Regions from separate parts of the Stenotrophomonas sp. YJH_SMC_10 genome, predicted to be linked through region 1. Evidence: predicted binding sites of a transcription regulator. Region 1 holds the regulator's gene; each other region holds the start of a gene.

Evidence for each region. The regulator HrcA, encoded in region 1, represses chaperone genes, less so after heat shock. The targets are predictions, from matches to a motif close to TTNGCACTCNNNNNNNNNGAGTGCNAA.
Region 2: a site for HrcA is predicted at 2,347-2,373, ahead of rpoH (RNA polymerase sigma factor RpoH). Genes of this name have one in related genera too.
Region 3: a site for HrcA is predicted at 2,089-2,115, ahead of AC5P9C_RS08875 (co-chaperone GroES). Genes of this name have one in related genera too.

Annotation. Positions count from the first base shown of each region.
Region 1 covers NZ_JCAFUS010000015.1:14,082-17,951, reverse strand. Annotated here, with positions in the region: gene dnaK (molecular chaperone DnaK) at 1-683, opposite strand, end outside; gene grpE (nucleotide exchange factor GrpE) at 865-1,380, opposite strand; gene hrcA (heat-inducible transcriptional repressor HrcA) at 1,444-2,508, opposite strand; gene recN (DNA repair protein RecN) at 2,625-3,870, shown strand, end outside.
Region 2 covers NZ_JCAFUS010000005.1:83,896-87,765, forward strand. Annotated here, with positions in the region: gene purD (phosphoribosylamine--glycine ligase) at 41-1,324, shown strand; gene rpoH (RNA polymerase sigma factor RpoH) at 1,460-2,335, opposite strand; gene ung (uracil-DNA glycosylase) at 2,614-3,327, opposite strand; gene AC5P9C_RS09060 (response regulator) at 3,324-3,870, opposite strand, start outside.
Region 3 covers NZ_JCAFUS010000005.1:47,912-51,781, reverse strand. Annotated here, with positions in the region: gene AC5P9C_RS08880 (endonuclease) at 59-1,849, opposite strand; gene AC5P9C_RS08875 (co-chaperone GroES) at 2,162-2,449, shown strand; gene groL (chaperonin GroEL) at 2,531-3,870, shown strand, end outside.

The DNA.
Region 1 (3,870 bases):
AAGGTGTCGCCGTTGGTGGCCAGCACTTCGAACTGCTTCTCGCCGTCGACGTTGGCGATCTCGATCACCGACACGTCGAAGGTGCCGCCGCCCAGGTCGTACACCACGATCTTGCGATCCTTGTTGTCGCCCTTGTCCAGGCCATAGGCCAGCGCGGCCGCGGTCGGCTCGTTGATGATGCGCTTGACGTCCAGGCCGGCGATGCGGCCGGCGTCCTTGGTGGCCTGGCGCTGGCTGTCGTTGAAGTAGGCCGGCACGGTGATGACCGCTTCGGTGACCTTCTCACCGAGGAAGTCCTCGGCGGTCTTCTTCATCTTTTCCAGCACCTTGGCCGAGATTTCCTGCGGCGCCATCTTCTTGCCGTCGCTGGTGGCCACCCAGGCATCGCCGTTGTCATGGGCCAGGATGCTGTACGGGACGTGGGCGATGTCCTTCTGCACCTCGCCGTCGGTGAACTTGCGGCCGATCAGGCGCTTCACCGCGTAGAAGGTGTTCTTCGGGTTGGTCACGGCCTGGCGCTTGGCCGAGGCACCGACCAGGACTTCGCCGTCCTTGGTGTAGGCGACGATCGACGGGGTGGTGCGATCGCCTTCCGAATTCTCGATGACGCGGGCCTTGCCGCCGTCCATGATCGCCACGCACGAGTTGGTGGTGCCGAGGTCGATACCAATGATCTTGCCCATGGGGGAGACTCCTGAGGATGCTAGTTGGGGTCAGTCCGGCCGTTCGGCCGGTGGATGAATACGATGTGGGGGAGGCTCGTGGAACATTCAAGCCATCCTCCGAACGCTGTGTTTCCGGTCATCCGGCGCGTTCAGCGTCGGGTCGGGTGGCGGTGTCTGTCCGCCGCCCGGCCCCGCGGGATCACTCAGCGGCCACCACCACCAGCGCCGGCCGCAGCAGGCGCTCGTTGAGCAGGTAGCCCTTCTGGAACACGGTCACCACGCTGCCCGGGGCGGCACCCGGGGTCGGGGCCTGGCTGATCGCCTGGTGGTGTTCCGGGTTGAACGGCTGGCCGATCGGGTCCAGCAGGACCAGGCCGTTGTCGGCAGCGACCTTGAGCAGCTGCTTGTAGGTCAGCTCCAGGCCTTCGCGCAGCGGGTGCGGGTCGTCGCCGGCGGCCTTCAGGCCGGCATCCAGGCTGTCGAACACGGGGAGCAGATCGCCCAGCAGCTTCTCGTTGGCGAACTTGCGGGCCTGTTCGATGTCACGGGCAACGCGCTTGCGCTGGTTCTCCAGGTCGGCGCGCTCACGCAGGGCATCGGCCTTGACCTGTTCGATTTCGGCGCGCAGGCGCTCGACTTCGTCGTTGACGCCGGCGGTGGCGGCCGCATCGGCGGCACTCTGCTGGGATTCGATATCTGGCTGTTCGTGGTTCATGTCTGGGTCCCTGGCGGTCAAACTCCGCCTCCAACCACCCTAGTGTGGGCGGGATGCTGCGTTTCAAGCGTCGGATGTTCCCGGCGTGCGCCCGGCCGGTGAAAAGGCCGCGCCGAGCACATCGGCCGTGGCCTGGACCAGCGGGATCACGCGGTCGTAGGCCATCCGCTTGGGACCGATCACCCCCAGCACGCCCAGCACCTGGCCGTTGGCGGTATAGGGGGCGGTCACCAGCGAGACGCCTTGGAGCGGCATCATCCCGGTCTCCTCGCCGATGAAGATGCGCACGCCCGGAGCCTGGATGGTCCGTTCCAGCAACTGCAGGATCTCGCGCTTGCTGGAGAACAGCTCGAACAGTTCACGCAGGCGTTCCAGGTCGGACAGGTCCTGCACCCCCATCAGCCGGGTCTGCCCGGCCACCAGCATGTCGTCAGCCGCCGGCTGCAGGGCCTGCTCGGCCAGTTCGATGCTGTGCGCCAGCAGCTGCTCCAGTTCGGAACGGGCGTCGTGCAGCTCCAGCAGCAGGCGGGTGCGGATCTCGGCCATCGGCAGGCCGGCGAAATGCGCATTGAGGTAGTTGGCGACCTGTTCCAGCTGGCCCGGCGCAAACTCCTGGCGGGTCTCGATGACCCGGTTCTGCACCTCGTTGTCGGCGAACACCAGGATCGCCAGCACCCGCCGTCCGTCCAGCGGCACAAAATCGATCTGGCGGAAGGCGAACTGCTCCCGCCGCGGCGCGCTGACCACGCCGACGAAGTGGCTCATCGCCGACAACAGTTCCGAAGCGCTGCCGAGCAGGGCCTGGGTACTGCCGCCACCGGCCAGTTCCTGGCGCAGGCGGGCCAGTTCGCCCTCGCCCGGCGGCTGCATCTGCAGCAGGCTGTCGACGAACACCCGGTAGCCATGCGCGGTCGGGACGCGCCCGGCCGACGTGTGCGGCGAAGCCAGCAGGCCCAGGTCTTCCAGGTCGCCGAGGATGTTGCGGATGGTCGCCGGGCTGACCTCCAGGCCGGCCACGCGCGCCAGCGTCTGCGAGCCGACCGGCTCACCGTCCTTGATGTAACGCGCGATCAGCGTGCGCAGCAGATGGCGCGCACGCGGGGCAAGCTGGTCGGGAGAACCGTGCATGGAATCAACCTGTGAGACACGGACACTAGATAATGGCGGCGCATCACCTTGGCAAGTCATTGGACCTCCCGCGCCCGCGTGCTAGCGTTGCGCGGCTGCTGATACCCCCCTTACCCATGCTCAGACATCTTTCGATCAAGGATTTTGCCGTCGTCCGCGCCACCGAACTGGAGTTCGGGCCAGGCATGACCGTGGTTTCAGGCGAGACCGGCGCCGGCAAGTCGCTGATGGTCGACGCGCTGGGCTTCCTGTCCGGCCTGCGCGCCGACAGCGGCGTGGTCCGCCACGGCGCCGCACGCGCCGAGCTGTCGGCCGAGTTCGTGCTGGACCAGCTGCAGGCCGCGCGCCAGTGGCTGGCCGACAACGAGCTGGACGACGAGGACCAATGCCAGCTGCGCCGCGTGATCCGCGCAGACGGTGGCTCGCGGGCCTGGATCAACGGCCGCCCGGTGACCCTGGCACAGCTGGCCGACCTGGCCTCGCGGCTGGTGGAGATCCACGGCCAGCATGAACAGCAGGCCCTGCTGGCACGCCCGTCGCAGCTGGCCCTGCTCGACGCCTACGCCGGCAACGAGGAAGAACGCCGCCAGGTGCGCCGCGCCGCCGCCGCCTGGCAGGCACTGGTCGATGAATCGCTGGCGCTGTCACAACAGGGCGACGTCAGTGACCGGATCGGCTTCCTCGAGCACCAGCTGCGCGAACTCGACCGCGAGGACCTGGAACCGGAATCGATTGCCGCGCTGGGCGCCAGCCACCGCCGCCAGGCGCATGCCAGCGCCCTGCTGAGCGCCTGCCAGGCCGCCAGCAACCAGCTCAACGGCGATGACGGCAGTTCCGCCCTGGACCTGCTGCAGCAGGTGCGCCACGAGCTGTCGCGCCTGATCGAACACGACCCGCGGCTGGGCGAGGTGGACGGCCTGATCGAGAACGCCTCGATCCAGTTGCACGAGGCCCTGTCGCTGCTGGACCGCGTGCATGACGATCTCGACGCCGACCCGGAGCAGTTCGAGGAGAACGAGCGCCGCCTTGGCCGCCTGCACGACCTGGCCCGCAAGCACCGCGTGCCGATGGACGAGCTGGGCGCGCAGCGCGAGCGCATGCATGCCGAAGTGGAGCAGCTGCGCGGCGCCGACGAGCGCCTGCAGCGCCTGGCCGGCGAGATCGACAAGGCCGCCGCTGCCTGGCGCACGCAGGCCGAACGGCTGACGGCCAGCCGCCGCAGTGCCGCCGCCGAGCTGTCGGCCACCACCACCGGCATCATCGCCGAACTGGGCATGGGCGGCGGCCAGTTCCTGATCGAACTGGAGCCGCAGGATGCCGGCAAACCCGATCCGCAGGGCGCCGAGCGCGTGGAATTCCTGG
Region 2 (3,870 bases), on a different contig from region 1:
CTGCCCGGCTTTTCTCTTCCGTACCCGAGAACCCTGTCCCATGAAGATCCTCGTCATCGGCTCTGGCGGCCGCGAACACGCCCTGGCATGGAAGCTGGCCCAGTCCTCCCGTGTCACTGAAGTGATCGTGGCGCCCGGCAATGCCGGCACCGCCAGCGAAGGCAAGTGCCGCAACGTGGCGGTCAAGGTCACCGATATCGACGGCCTGCTGGCGCTGGCCCAGGCTGAAGGCGTGGCACTGACCGTGGTCGGCCCGGAAGTACCGCTGGTGGCCGGCGTGGTCGACCGTTTCCGCGCCGCCGGCCTGCGCATCTTCGGGCCGACCGCCGCTGCCGCGCAGCTGGAAGGCAGCAAGGCCTACGCCAAGGACTTCCTGGCGCGCCACAACATCCCCACCGCGTTCTACGCCGTGCACACCGACGTGGACGACGCCTTGGCCTACATCCGCGAGAAGGGTGCGCCGATCGTGGTCAAGGCCGATGGCCTGGCCGCTGGCAAGGGCGTGATCGTCGCGATGAGCCTGACCGAAGCCGAAGATGCAGTGCGTGACATGCTCTCCGGCAACGCGTTCGGCGATGCCGGCGCACGCGTGGTCATCGAGGAATTCCTCGACGGCGAGGAAGCCAGCTTCATTTCGATGGTGGACGGCGTGCATGCGCTGCCGATGGCCACCTCGCAGGACCACAAGCGGGTCGGCGACGGCGACACCGGCCCGAATACCGGCGGCATGGGCGCCTACTCGCCAGCCCCGGTGGTGACGCCGGAGGTGCATGCACGCGTGATGCGCGAGGTGGTGAATCCCACCGTGCAGGGCATGATCGCCGACGGGATTCCCTTCACCGGCTTCCTCTATGCCGGCCTGATGATCGACGCCAGCGGCGCACCGAAGGTGATCGAATTCAACGTGCGCTTCGGCGACCCGGAAACCCAGCCGGTGATGCTGCGCCTGCAGTCGGACCTGGTCGAACTGGTGGAAGCCGCCATCGATGGCCAGCTGGACCAGGTCGAAGCGCAGTGGGATGCGCGCCCGTCGCTGGGCGTGGTGCTGGCGGCCAGGCCGTACCCCGAAGCGCCGATCACCGGTGAGGTGATTTCCGGCCTGGACGACGTGCCGGCCAGTGCCAAGGTGTTCCATGCCGGTACGGCTTTGGATGCGCAGGGCCAGGTGGTCAGTGCCGGCGGCCGCGTGCTGTGCGTGGCCGCACTGGGCGACAGCGTGCGCGACGCGCAGGCCAATGCCTATGCCGGCGTGGCCAAGGTGACCTGGGCCAACGAGTTCCACCGCAACGACATTGGCTGGCGCGCGATCGCACGCGAAGAGTGACGACCGCGCCGCAGCCACGTAGGGCGTGCCTCTACTGACATTGGGTAGATCCACGCCATGCGTGGATGAGAACGCCACCGAAAAGAAAAGGCCCGGCAATGCCGGGCCTTTTCATTGCTTCAACGCCATCCCGCCTTACGCGGTGAACAGCGCCTTCATCTTCTTCAGCGCGTTCGCTTCAACCTGGCGGATGCGCTCGGCCGACACGCCGTACTCGTCGGCCAGCTCCTGCAGCGTCACCTTGCTGTCGGCATCCAGCCAGCGTCGGCGGATGATGTCACGCGAACGCGCATCCAGTTCCGCCAGGCCTTCGCGCAGCAGCTGCATCTGGTTGTCTTCGCTGTCCTCGCGCTCGTAGGCCATCGACGGGTCTTCGTCATCGGCGACCAGGAACGCAGCCGGCGACGGCGGTGCGTGTTCGTTGTCCTCGTCGGTCGGCGCATCGAAACCGATATCGCGGCCGGACAGGCGCGACTCCATTTCCATGACCTCGCGCTCGGACACGTTCAGGTCCTTGGCCACCGCGCTCACTTCCGCCGCGTTCATCCAGCCCAGGCGCGTCTTCGACTTGCGCAGGTTGAAGAACAGCTTGCGCTGCGCCTTGGTGGTGGCGACCTTCACGATGCGCCAGTTCTTCAGGATGAACTCGTGCATCTCGGCACGGATCCAGTGCACCGCGAAGGAAACCAGGCGCACGCCCATGTCCGGGTCGAAGCGCTTGACCGCCTTCATCAGGCCGATGTTGCCTTCCTGGATCAGGTCGCCCAGGGCGAGGCCGTAGCCGTTGTAGCCGCGGGCCACGTGCACCACGAAGCGCAGGTGCGAATGCACCAGCTCGCGGGCGGCGTCCAGATCGTTGCCATCGCGGAAGCGACGGGCCAGGTCCTGTTCGTCATCGACCGACAGCACCGGGATCTGGTGCACGGCACCGATGTAGGCGTCCAGCGAACCGAGCGCACTGGGAATCGGGAGATTGTTTGCCACAAGGGCAGTAGAGGTGTTCTGGCTCATAGGCACCCATCTTAGCAGTCCGGGATTTGGACTGCTAAAGGAGGAAAAAGTTCCAGCATCCTATTGATGCAACACTGGTCCCAAACAGAGCCCTACCGTAGCGCGATTTGATGACAGTGGCGAGCACGCTTTTCGGGATTCACAATCCCTTGGAATTCAAGCAATTACCTGCCATGAAGCGGCCGATTCCAGTCAAGCGGAGCTGAACGGGCCGTTCTGAAGGCCCATTCAGTCCCGGGGACGTTGCCCGGTGTTCAGGCCCAGCGGCCCGCCAACGCTCAGAGTGCCGAGCGCGGCGGCAGCGACCAGTCGATCGGGGCCTGGCCGTGGCGCTGCAGGTACTCGTTGGCCATCGAGAAATGATGGCAGCCGAGGAAGCCCCGATGGGCCGACAGCGGCGACGGATGCGGCGACTTCAGCACGCGATGGCGGCGGGTGTCGATCACCTTGCCCTTCTGCTGCGCATAGGCACCCCAGAGCATGAACACCAGTCCTTCGCGCTCGCGGTTGAGCACATCCACCACGTGATCGGTGAAGCCTTCCCAGCCGCGGCCCTGGTGCGCGCCGGCCTTGCCCTCTTCCACCGTCAGCACGGCATTGAGCAGCAGCACGCCGCGCTGCGCCCACGGGATCAGGCAGCCGTGGTCCGGGCGCGGGATACCGAGATCGGTCTCGATCTCCTTGTAGATGTTCAGCAGCGACGGCGGCACCGGCACGCCGGGCAGTACCGAGAAACTCAGGCCATGGGCCTGGCCGCGCCCGTGGTACGGGTCCTGGCCGAGGATCACCACCTTCACCTGCTCGAACGGCGTGGCGTCGAACGCTGCGAAGATCTGCGGCCCGGGCGGGAACACCGCCGCACCGCTGGCCTTGCGCTGGCGCAGGAAGGCCGACAGCTCGCGCATCTGCGGCTGCAACAGGTACTCGCCGACGTGCTGCTTCCAGCTCGGTTCCAGCTGGATCGTCGGGGTGTCGGTTACTTCATCGATCATCGCAACAAGGGTCCATCATTCAATCGGGCCAGGCGCAGCTGGAACAGCACCTTGGTGACCAGCAGCCGCTCTTCGATCGGCTTCAGCACCAGGTCGTTGGCACCGGACTGCAGCAGCCCGGTCTGGTTGTGGGGGTTGCCGTCGCCGGTCATCACCAGCACGGGCAGGCGGCGCTTGCCGTAGCCGAAGTCCACCCGCACGCGCTGCACCACGTCGCGGCCGCTCAGCTCGCCCTTCAGGGTGACGTCGGTCAGCACCAGGTCGATGCGGTGGCGGCTGCGGCCCAGCGACTCGGCAGTGAGCAGGGTGAATGCCTCCTCGGCGCTGACCACGTGCAGCACGTTCAACTGCTGGCGTTCCAGCATGCGCTTGGTCGCCTCGGCCACCACGCGGCTGTCCTCGATGTAGAGGATGGTCGCGCCGGGAATGGTCTGCGGCTGTACATAGCCCCGGATGAAGGTCGCCAGCGCTTCATGGCCGAGCGCTTTGTCGAAGTAGTCGGTGACGTATTCGGTGAAACGGCGCTGCTCCAGGTGCTGCTGG
Region 3 (3,870 bases), on a different contig from region 1:
TATAGGGCCGCCACCGGGCCAGGGCCCGGCGGCGGCCGTGGACCGCTGCGTTGCGCGGTCAGTTGGCCAGCTGGCAGGTGGCCGGCTTGGCCGAGGTGAACAGGGCCGGGGTGGCCCACTCGGGGTGGTCGATGAACGGGTTGCGGTTGCCCTGGAAGCTGTAGACCACGTCATTGCGCGCACGCTCGGCATCATCCGGCGGGTCGGACAGGTGCCAGTCGATCAGGGTCGACAGCAGGCCCATGTAGGCCGGTGAGCTGCTGGTCTTGACGATCTTGCTGCGGTCGTCGGTCAGCTCCAGGTCCGGCTCGGACTGGCCGGTCGCCGCATCCTTGCCGCCCTCATAGCGGATCGCCATGTACATCACCGCACGCGCCATGTCGCCCTTGCGCTTGCCCCACACCTCGAAGGTGCCGGTGTTGCCGTCCGGCGTGCGCACCCAGTTGGAGTTGCCCGGATAGCCACCGCTGCCGCCACCCTGGCCGTTGTTGGCCTCGGTGGCGCGCTCGCCGCAGCTGGCGTCGCACTTGCCGAACGGCTTGTTGCCACGATCGGCGTTCCACTGCGCGTCGGTCAGGTACAGCATGTGGGTGTCGGTATACGGCGCGTACGGCAGGCCCTTGTCACCGGTGGTGGTGGCAAAGCCCAGCGAGTTCGGCCAGGTGTGCTCGCGGTTGTACTTCAGGCCACTGCCGCTGCCGGCGCGATCGGTCACTTTGGCGTAGCTGTGGTTGCGATACGCATCCAGGATCCTGCCGGAATTGTTCGGATCCTCGTCGGCGATTTCCAGGATGGTCCAGGTGCTGGTGCCCGAGCCGCTGTACGGATAGGCGGTATGGCCCTTGATCGTGGCGTGCAGCGAACAGCGCAGCTGGCTGGGGCTGCTGGTGTTGACCTTGGAGTAATAGCCGGCCGGCACGCCGGGGTTGCCCGGGTCCGGATTGCCGCCGGTGCTGGCCACGGTGAAGGCAATGCGGCTGTCGGCGGCCGGGTGTGCGCCCTGCAGGTCGGTGATGCGTGCGGCGCGGATGTCGAAGCGGCAGGCTTCACCGGCCACCAGCGCGGTGTTGGTGGACAGCTTCACGCTGCGGCCGCTGGCCGGGAAGGTCAGCGGCACGCTGCCGGAGGTACCGCAGCTCAGGGCGAAGGCGCCGCTGGCCAGGTTCACCGTTTCGCTGAACACCACTTCCAGGTCGGCGGCGGCCGGGAAGGTGCTGCTGCCCTGCGCCGGGGTGGTGGTGGACACCGACGGCGGCGTGTTGGGGCCCGGGGTGCCGCCGCCGCTGAAGGTCTGTCCGTTGTTGCAGCTGCCGAACGTCTGGCCGGCCGATTCGGCCCACGTGAAGTGGGCGTACTGGCTGCCGCTGCCGGTCAGCTGCAGCGACGTGCCCGGTGCCGTGCTGTTGGTCTCGGCCACCGGGATGTTCTGGCTGGTCATCCCTGCGGCGGGGCCGCCGGACGCGGTGATGGTGCCCTCGTAGCTGAGGAACTGGACCACCTTGCCGCTGGCATCGACCAGCGCGATGCCATCGTTCGGGCCGTTCTGGATGCCGTTGGTCGGGTAGTTGACCACGGCGATGGTCGCGCTGCCGCAGCCGGCGGCGGTGCCGGCCGGGACCGGCGTGTTGGCGTAGACCACGGCCGCCGATGCGTTGGACCCGTTGTACAGGTACAGGCGGTAGCCGGACAGGTCCTCACCGGCGGTGGCCACGACCTCGATCGCTTCGCCGACGTCACCGGCGGCGGTGCTGTCGTCGTAGTGCAGTTCATTGATGAAGACCTCGGCCTGGGCCGGCGCAGCGGCCAGGGCCAGCAGGCAGGCCGCGGCAAGCGGTGACAGCAATCGCATCGACTCCTCCTTGTGATTGGGAATGCCCGGTCGAGCCTAAGGCCGATCCAGTGACACTTTGTCGTAAATGAACGTCAGATATCTGACAGTGCGACGCTTGTCACCGAAATTGACGGGATCCCGACCAGCGCCAAGCGACACGGGCGGGAAAAATTTTTTTGATGCCACCCTTGAAAGGAGGGCGCGGGGCTCCATCTCTGCCCTGCTCCCGACGTTGTCGGGTTTCTTCACGTGCGGTTCTGGCACTCGCCTGGGGTGAGTGCTAACATCGCCGGACTTTTTTAGACCAATCAATCACTTAAGAGGTCTCCTATGAGCATCAAGCCGCTGCACGACCGCGTTGTGGTCAAGCCGATCGAAGCCGACGAAATCTCCGCCGGTGGCATCGTCATCCCCGACTCGGCCAAGGAAAAGTCCACCAAGGGTGAGGTCGTGGCCGTCGGCCCGGGCAAGCCGCTGGACAACGGCAACGTGCGCGCGCCGTCGCTGAAGGTCGGCGACAAGGTCATCTACGGCCAGTACGCCGGCAGCTCGTACAAGAGCGAAGGCGTCGAGTACAAGGTCCTGCGCGAAGACGACGTGCTCGCCGTCATCGGCTGAGCCTCCGCGCGACCTGTTTCAACCTGACCCCCAAATCCCAGCCGCCGGGCATCGTCCGGCGCTACCAATGAGGTAAATGCAATGGCTGCCAAGGATATTCGTTTCGGTGAAGACGCCCGTTCGCGCATGGTGCGCGGCGTCAACGTTCTCGCCAATGCCGTCAAGGCCACCCTGGGCCCGAAGGGCCGCAACGTCGTGCTGGAAAAGAGCTTCGGCGCCCCGACCATCACCAAGGACGGCGTCTCCGTCGCCAAGGAAATCGAACTGGCTGACAAGTTCGAGAACATGGGCGCGCAGATGGTGAAGGAAGTCGCGTCGCGCACCAACGACGACGCCGGCGACGGCACCACCACCGCCACCGTGCTGGCCCAGGCCCTGATCCGCGAAGGCGCCAAGGCCGTTGCCGCCGGCATGAACCCGATGGACCTCAAGCGCGGTATCGACAAGGCCGTTTCGGCCGCCGTCGCCGAGCTGAAGAACATCTCCAAGCCGACCGCCGACGACAAGGCGATCGCCCAGGTCGGTACCATCTCGGCCAACTCGGACGAGTCGATCGGCCAGATCATCGCTGACGCGATGAAGGAAGTCGGCAAGGAAGGCGTGATCACCGTTGAAGAAGGCTCGGGCCTGGACAACGAGCTGGACGTGGTCAAGGGCATGCAGTTCGACCGCGGCTACCTGTCGCCGTACTTCATCAACAACCAGCAGTCGCAGACCGCTGACCTGGATGACCCGTTCATCCTGCTGCACGACAAGAAGATCTCCAACGTCCGTGACCTGCTGCCGGTGCTGGAAGGCGTCGCCAAGGCCGGCAAGCCGCTGCTGATCGTGGCCGAGGAAGTCGAAGGCGAAGCGTTGGCGACCCTGGTGGTCAACACCATCCGCGGCATCGTCAAGGTCGTGGCCGTCAAGGCGCCGGGCTTCGGCGACCGTCGCAAGGCGATGCTGGAAGACATGGCCGTGCTGACCGGCGGCACCGTGATCTCCGAAGAAGTCGGCCTGTCGCTGGAAAAGGCCACCATCAAGGACCTGGGCCGCGCCAAGAAGGTGCAGGTCTCCAAGGAGAACACCACCATCATCGACGGCGTCGGCGACAAGGCCAACGTTGATGCACGCGTGGCGCAGATCAAGACCCAGATCCAGGACACCTCTTCGGATTACGACCGCGAGAAGCTGCAGGAACGCGTGGCCAAGCTGGCCGGCGGCGTTGCCGTGATCAAGGTCGGCGCCTCGACCGAAATCGAAATGAAGGAAAAGAAGGATCGCGTCGACGACGCCCTGCACGCCACCCGTGCAGCCGTTGAAGAAGGCGTGGTCCCGGGCGGCGGCGTGGCGCTGGTGCGCGCGATCACCGCGCTGGCCGGCCTGAAGGGTGCCAACGAAGACCAGAACCACGGCATCCAGATCGCCCTGCGCGCGAT